Regions from separate parts of the Mesorhizobium maamorense genome, predicted to be linked through region 1. Evidence: riboswitches for the same ligand, from Rfam matches in the RefSeq annotation. Region 1 holds a riboswitch; each other region holds the start of a gene.
What was found. A riboswitch is a leader RNA that binds a small molecule or an ion and turns the genes downstream of it on or off. The one in region 1 is predicted to bind thiamine pyrophosphate.
Positions count from the first base shown of each region.

Region 2: it holds a riboswitch for thiamine pyrophosphate, as region 1 does, so the genes downstream of both, ACIU1A_RS00570 (MFS transporter) here and ACIU1A_RS15260 (YkoF family thiamine/hydroxymethylpyrimidine-binding protein) in region 1, are expected to answer to the same signal.
Region 3: it holds a riboswitch for thiamine pyrophosphate, as region 1 does, so the genes downstream of both, thiB (thiamine ABC transporter substrate binding subunit) here and ACIU1A_RS15260 (YkoF family thiamine/hydroxymethylpyrimidine-binding protein) in region 1, are expected to answer to the same signal.

Region 1 is NZ_CP173356.1:3,016,862-3,019,116, forward strand. It holds gene ACIU1A_RS15255 (ABC transporter permease) at 1-638, opposite strand, end outside; gene ACIU1A_RS15260 (YkoF family thiamine/hydroxymethylpyrimidine-binding protein) at 737-1,345, opposite strand; TPP riboswitch at 1,336-1,449, opposite strand; gene ACIU1A_RS15265 (hypothetical protein) at 1,668-1,985, shown strand; gene msrA (peptide-methionine (S)-S-oxide reductase MsrA) at 2,113-2,255, opposite strand, start outside.
Region 2 is NZ_CP173355.1:100,082-102,336, forward strand. It holds gene ACIU1A_RS00560 (hypothetical protein) at 148-834, shown strand; gene ACIU1A_RS00565 (hypothetical protein) at 1,007-1,204, opposite strand; TPP riboswitch at 1,220-1,336, shown strand; gene ACIU1A_RS00570 (MFS transporter) at 1,367-2,023, shown strand; gene ACIU1A_RS00575 (LysR family transcriptional regulator) at 2,230-2,255, opposite strand, start outside.
Region 3 is NZ_CP173356.1:5,145,126-5,147,380, reverse strand. It holds gene ACIU1A_RS25730 (ABC-F family ATP-binding cassette domain-containing protein) at 1-273, opposite strand, end outside; gene ACIU1A_RS25725 (thiamine diphosphokinase) at 275-919, opposite strand; TPP riboswitch at 1,008-1,123, shown strand; gene thiB (thiamine ABC transporter substrate binding subunit) at 1,166-2,164, shown strand.

The sequences.
Region 1 (2,255 bases):
GCGACGGCGGCCAGCACCAGGTCCGGGCGGAAGTTGTTCTTGGCGTTGAGCATGTAGATGCCGAGGCCCTTCGCCGCGCCCGCATATTCGGCGAAGATGGCGCCCACGACAGCATAGGTGATCGAGATCCTGACACCGGCGAAGAAGTAGGGCAGCGCCGAGGGCAGCCGCGCCAGGACGAAGACACGCCAGCGCCCTGCCCCCATGGCGCGCAGCATTTGGCCGATCTCAGCCTCCGTCGCCTCATATCCTTCGGCCAAAGCCACCAACATCGGAAAGAAGGTGACCAGCGCCACCAGCATGATCTTGGGCATCAGCCCAAAGCCGAACCACAGCACCACCAGCGGTGCAATCGCCACCAGCGGCAAGGTCTGGCTGACCACGAAGACCGGAAAAAGGGCGCGCCGCAATGGCTGGGAGAAGTCGATCAATATCGACAGCGCAAAGGCACCGCCGAGCGAACAGGCAAAGCCTGCGAGCGTGGCACGGAGGGTTGGCACGGCGTTATCGGCCAGCGCGTGCCGGTTGAGCATTGCCTGAGCGAAGACGCGCGATGGCGCCGGGAGGATTGTCGGCTTGACGCCACCAAAGCGCGCATAGAGTTCCCACGCGGCTAGCAGCAGCCCCACCGAAAGCATCGCCGGAGCGGTTCTGGCGATGAGGTCCACGATCGGACGCGAAGGGGCGGACGGGGAGGACACGCAGGTACCCGGAGCGGATGGCGCGGGGCGCGCCGTCAGACGGCGGTGGGGCTGTTGGCCGAGACGGTGACGTCGAGCGTTACGTGGCCGGCACCCGGCCCGAAGCGGCAAAAGGCCTCGTTGAGTGCGGTAAAAATGGCGCCTGCGTCGCCGCGCAACTTTGTGCAGAAATGCTTGGAGCGCTCATATACGCCCGACTGCTTCAGGAAGTCGATGCAGCCATAGATCTCGTCCATGTGGTCGTCGGTGCCCATGACGTAAAGCGAGAACTGCGCCGCCGCCGGCTGGCCGGTGACGGCCACGCCGCGCACGGCGGCGATAGCGGCTTCCTTGCGCGGGCCGAGCGGCCCGGCAGGTCCGCCAAACGCGTCGGAGCGGCAGATCGGATCGTCCGGCTCGCCCGGGCAGCCGCGCGAGATGGCGGCCGAAAGCACGCAATGCTTGCCGCTGCGCGCTGCCGCCACGAACAGGTCGCGCATGGCAGGAAACAGCACCTCGGGCGGTCCGACCAGCAAGGTCGAGATATCGTCGGTCTCGATCCGCAGTCGATCACGATAAGGGTCCAGTGCCCCGAGCGCGCCAAGGATGACGCCGACAAAATCGCTGGACATGGGATATAGGGAAATCTGTGCGCCTGAAAACATCGCCCGCCTCGCTCCGCTGGTATTACCCAGATCAGCTTCTAGGGTCTGTGGGCTTGCCGCCCCCGTCTCAGCCCCGACCGTACGGAGCACCCCTGTGGATGGACGCGTTAAAGCACCAATCGGGCGGCTATGAAAGCTGTTTTTTCAGGACCATCGCCGGAAATGCATTGCGCCAGGCCTGATTTATGGGCGGTTCCGTCGGGCCCGGTCTTGAGGGAAATTTGTCCGGAACCTTAGCCACGACGAGTGGTTGTCCCTATAGTCGCAAACGCGACGAACTTCGTGGAAACGAGCGAAGACTTCACAGAAATGGAGACAAACCATGCTCATGAAAATCCTCGCAGCTTCGGCTCTTACCATTGGTCTCGCGACTTCGGCGATGGCGCAAAGTGCTGGCGGAAACGGCGCCAATAATGGGCCCGGCAGCGGCCAGTCGGTCACGGTCGACCCGAACACGCCGGCATCGCCGAACACGGTGGATCCTGGCACGACCGGCAGCACGACCGTCATGCCCGACGGCATGAATTCGAACGCGGACCGGAACTGTCCGGCCAGCCCACAAGGTGCTCAGCCGGATGCCAGCCACACCGCTCCGGGCACGGCTTCGCCGACTGTCAACGACAAGCATTGCGGCAAGTAGCCACTCGCCGAAACTGCTGGAGAATGCCACGGGGCGCCTGTTCCGTGGCGTTTCCGTCTCTTTATGTTTCACCCTCGCCGCACAGGCAGGCGCCTGAGACGTAAACCGCCATCGGCCTTCGTCTCGCCTACGAAACAGCCTTTTCGCGAACCGGCAGCTTCCAGCCCGGCCTGACGAAATGACAGGTGTAGCCGTTCGGGTATTTCTCCAGATAGTCCTGATGCTCGGGTTCGGCTTCCCAGAACGCGCCGGCCGGAGCCACCTCGGTGA
Region 2 (2,255 bases), on a different replicon from region 1:
GCCCGAGGTCAGACCAGAAGTCGCTGATCGTTTATGTCAGTTGATAGTTTTCGCAGGGACGTATGCCATGATGTGAGTCTTGTCTTCCAAGCGCCGATTTGGCCGGGTAGGGTTTGCAGGGGGGCGAACACCGGATGAACGAACGGAATGATACTGGAAAAACTGCGCGCCTGTTGGGGGTTTACCCCGACCGTCGATAGGAATGTCGCCCTGGTCGAAGGCTTTCTGAAGGGCAAGAGTTTCGCCGACCTGGCGCAGGAACATAGCCTGTCGAAATCGAGGGTGCGGCAAATCATCGAGAAGGCTGATCGGCTCGTGGGCGGCGGCATCCTGACCAAGGCTGAACCGACCAAGGCCTCGCCTCGATCCGATTTCATGGTCGACTATCCGTATGTGTGGATCCTGGCCGAGATGCACCGGCTCGGAAGCGTCACGCCGCATCATTTCTTTGCGGAGCTGGAACGCGCCGGATCGCTGGAGCGGCTGGTTGACAAGATGAAGCGGTTGCCGTGGCGCACACCAACAACAACACGTGAGCTGGCGCGCCTCGTGTGGCAAAAGGAGAGGGGCGAGAGCCCATGGCCTGCAATGAAGCGATCACGCGTTGTGATCGTGGAACCAAGCTGCCCGGTCGACCATCCGGATCGCGGCCTTCAATGCCAGCTCGCCTTGGAACCGGCCTTTCAGGAATTGGCTGCGCGCGCAGCGGAATCCGGCTGGACCGAGGACGAGATAGCCTACGCGCTCCTCGAGCTCGCTGGCGCGCGCCTCAAGAGCAACTCCGTCAATAGCGAGACTGAGAGGGCGATTGACCGGGCCAGAGCAACAAGATGAGCGGCAATCAAGAAGCTTCGCCTGACCCGATATGAACGTCGCTGCGCCACTCAGTTTGGAGGTGCAAGCTGACCCGAATCGGGCAGGCGAGCGGAAGTGCTGAAATAAGGCGTGAGAATCCATGGCGATCTTGCGCATGGCGAACTCCTTCAAGTGACTTGTTTTCATCAGCCTAACCAGAGGTGCCACCGGCCTGGGTTCTTGATGCGGTGGCTGTGCGAGACGCCAGGCGCCACCGCGCGGCCAAGCCCACAAAGCGGACCTTTTTGTCGCAGTCGCAAAACGCGTCGAAGTTTTCGAAATATTTGCGACGAAAAAAGCGGTCGTTGGCCATGAGCGCCCGGCCAAATAAGGCGTGCTTGTTATTCAAGGTTGAGATTCCTCGCAGATACCGAGGGGGTGCCCCGTCAAGGGGCTGAGATACTGTTGGCCGAAGGCAGCACAGTGACCCTTTGAACCTGATCCGGATCATGCCGGCAAAGGGACGGGTCTGACGCCTCTCTCCTTTGCCGGCCTCATACAAGTGGCCGCAATGACACCCGAAAAATCAACAACCACGGTACGGCGTTCAGCGCTCACGCCTAAACTTCCGACGTTGACCCTGCTATGCGCCCTTTCGGTGCTGCCGTTGAACGTCTTTCTGCCATCACTGGCGAATATCGCGCAGGATTTCCGCGCCGATTATGCTCTCCTGAGCCTGTCACTAGCCGGTTACGCGGTAGTGGCCGTCGCATTGGAACTGATCATGGGCCCGCTATCCGATCGGTTCGGGCGTCGGCCGATCGTCATGGTCAGTCTTGCCACGTTCACGATCGGGTCGATCGGCTGGCGCCTTTGCATCCGATATTCGGACCTTTCTTGCGTTCCGTTTGCTCCAGGGGCAATCACGTCCTGCTATCCAATTTCGATGGCGATTATCAGGGATACGGTCGGCAAAGAGCAGACGGCGAGCCGGATCGGTTATACGGCGATGATCTGGGCGGTGGCCCCGATGATTGGCCTAGCGCTTGGCAGGCGCTATGACCCTTACGGGTGGCGCAGCCCTTTCCTCGATCACAGGGGCCGTCCTGACGGAGGGCAACGCAAGCATGCGCTGTTCTCCATCATGCTTTTTTCCGCCGGGTGCGGGCTGTTGGCGGCTGTGCTCGCGGCGCTCGTGCCAGGCGATTCTCAGTCCTGTCGGACGTGATGCCGTCGCTGATAAACACGCGCTCTTAGCGCTTGAAAAAAGCAGTGCGTGCGGCGGGGAGCCCCGTGGCGGCTTGATCACGATCTTCCAGAAGCTGCAATTAAGGGCAGCACAGGGTCGCGGAGCGGCAACCGAAAGCTCCCATGCGAAACGACCGAGTTGCGGACAGACCAGATGTTGGTGAGGTTATTTCAGCCGGTTCCCTTTCATTTCTTCGCTGCCTTCCTCAACC
Region 3 (2,255 bases), 2.1 Mb from region 1:
GGCCTCGACATAGGCGCGCACGGTTGCGAAGCCGTCCATGTCGGGCATTTGCGGCAGATAGCGGACGGTCGCCGATGGCTGGCGGAACACCTCGCCGTCCTGCGGCTCGATCAGGCCGGCGGCGATCTTGAGCAGCGTCGACTTGCCGGACCCGTTGCGGCCGACCAGCGCGATCTTGTCGCCTGCCGACGCAGCCAAGTCGGCGCCGTCGAGCAGGGGCGTGCCGCCGAACGTCAGTTTTATTCCGTCGAGATTGAGAAGAGGCGGCGCCATGTCAGCTTTCTGGCAAGGGATAGGGATGGGCGAGCAGCAGCGCGCGCCCCGCTCCCAGCGCGATCTCGAGCCTGCCCTTGACCTCATTAGAGATGGTCAGCGACGAGCCGAACGCGACCTTGACGCGGTCAAGCGGCCATTTCGCGCCGGCGACGGTCAGCCCGGCAAGCTCGGAAAAACCCAGGATCGAGAACAGGGTGCCGTCTGTATAGTCGAAGCGGGCCGTGCCGTGCGCCAGGGGCACGGCTTCCTGCGCGCCGCTGGTCAACAGCACCTTTGTCCCGGCCCCGGTCAGCCGCAGGGCGAGCGCCATGTGCAGGAAGGCATGGTCGGCGCGCTTGCCGCCGAAGGCGCCGGCAAGCACGAGGCTGGTCGCGCCGCACTCCAGGGCGGCCGATATCGCGAGTTCGCCATCGGTGGCGTCCTTCTCTGCCGGGAAGGTTCGGCGCGGCACGGCGGCCAACGCATCCGGCAGGCCGGCGGGCACGGAATCGAAATCGCCGACCCACAGTTCCGGCACAAGGTCGAGCGTGCTTGCATGGCCGATGCCGGCATCGGCGGCGATGACGCGGGTTCCCTCGACCTGACGGTCGAGCCGTGGCGTGCGGATGAGGTCGCCGCCAAGCAGGATGGTGAATGTGCTCATATCGTGTGGCCCTTACCAGCCCGGCAGCGGAAACGGAAGGCCGGCAAACAGCCACTTGCGCGGTTCACCGGCCGGGCCTATGTGTCGAGGCGCTCTAACGGGGTGCCGGACGCGATATTTCGCGGACCGGCTGAGAGGCAGTCTCGCCAACCCGCTGAACCTGATCCGGTTTGTACCGGCGGAGGGATTAGACGTTTCGGACAGTCCGACGCCTCAATTCCTTTAACCCGAACGAAGGAGGCGCCGATGCGCACGCTTTTATACGCCCTTGTCTCTGCAGTAGTCGTGGTTCTGTCGGGGCCAGCCTTGGCCAGGGACAAACTCACCGTCTACACCTACGAGAGCTTCACCGCCGACTGGGGGCCCGGCCCGGTGGTGAAGAAGGAATTCGAGGCCGAATGCGGCTGCGATGTCGACTTCGTCTCGGTTGCCGACGGCGTCGCGCTGCTCAACCGCGTCAAGCTGGAAGGGGCCGCGACCAAGGCCGACATCGTGCTTGGCCTCGACACCAATCTCACCGCCGATGCCAAGGCCACTGGCCTGTTTGCACCGCATGGCGCCGTGACCGGGCTCAATGTGCCGGGCGGCTGGAACGACGACATCTTTGTCCCGTACGACTATGGTTATTTCGCCGTCATCTATGACACGCAGAAGCTGAAGACGCCGCCCAAGAGCCTGAAGGAATTGGTCGAGGGCAGTGCCGACGACAAGATCGTCATCCAGGATCCTCGCACCTCGACGCCGGGCCTCGGCCTGCTGTTGTGGGTGAAGTCGGTCTATGGCGACAAGGCGCCGGAGGCCTGGGCCAAGCTCAAGGCGAAGGTCTTGACCGTGACGCCGGGCTGGAGCGAGGCCTACGGCCTGTTCACCAAGGGCGAGGCGCCGATGGTGTTGTCCTACACGACCTCGCCCGCCTACCACATGGTTGCCGAGAACACCGAGCGCTACCAGGCCGCTTCCTTCGAGGAGGGCGAGTATCTGCAGATCGAGGTCGCCGGCATCACCACGACGGGAGCCAAAAATCCGCTGGCGGAAAAGTTCATCGCCTTCATGACCGGGCCGAAATTCCAGGATGCCATCCCCGAGACCAACTGGATGTTCCCGGCCGGCAAGACCGACAAGCCGCTCAATCCGGCCTTCGACAGACTGGTCAAACCGACCAAAACCTTGCTGTTCAGTCCCGAGGAGGTCGCTGCCAACCGCAAGGCATGGGTGGATGAATGGCTGGCGGTGATGAGCAAGTAGTTTGGTCGTATGATCGAATGATGAGTGCTCTACAGCGCCCCCCTCTGTCCTGCCGGACATCTCCCCCACGAGGGGGAGATTGGCCGTCACG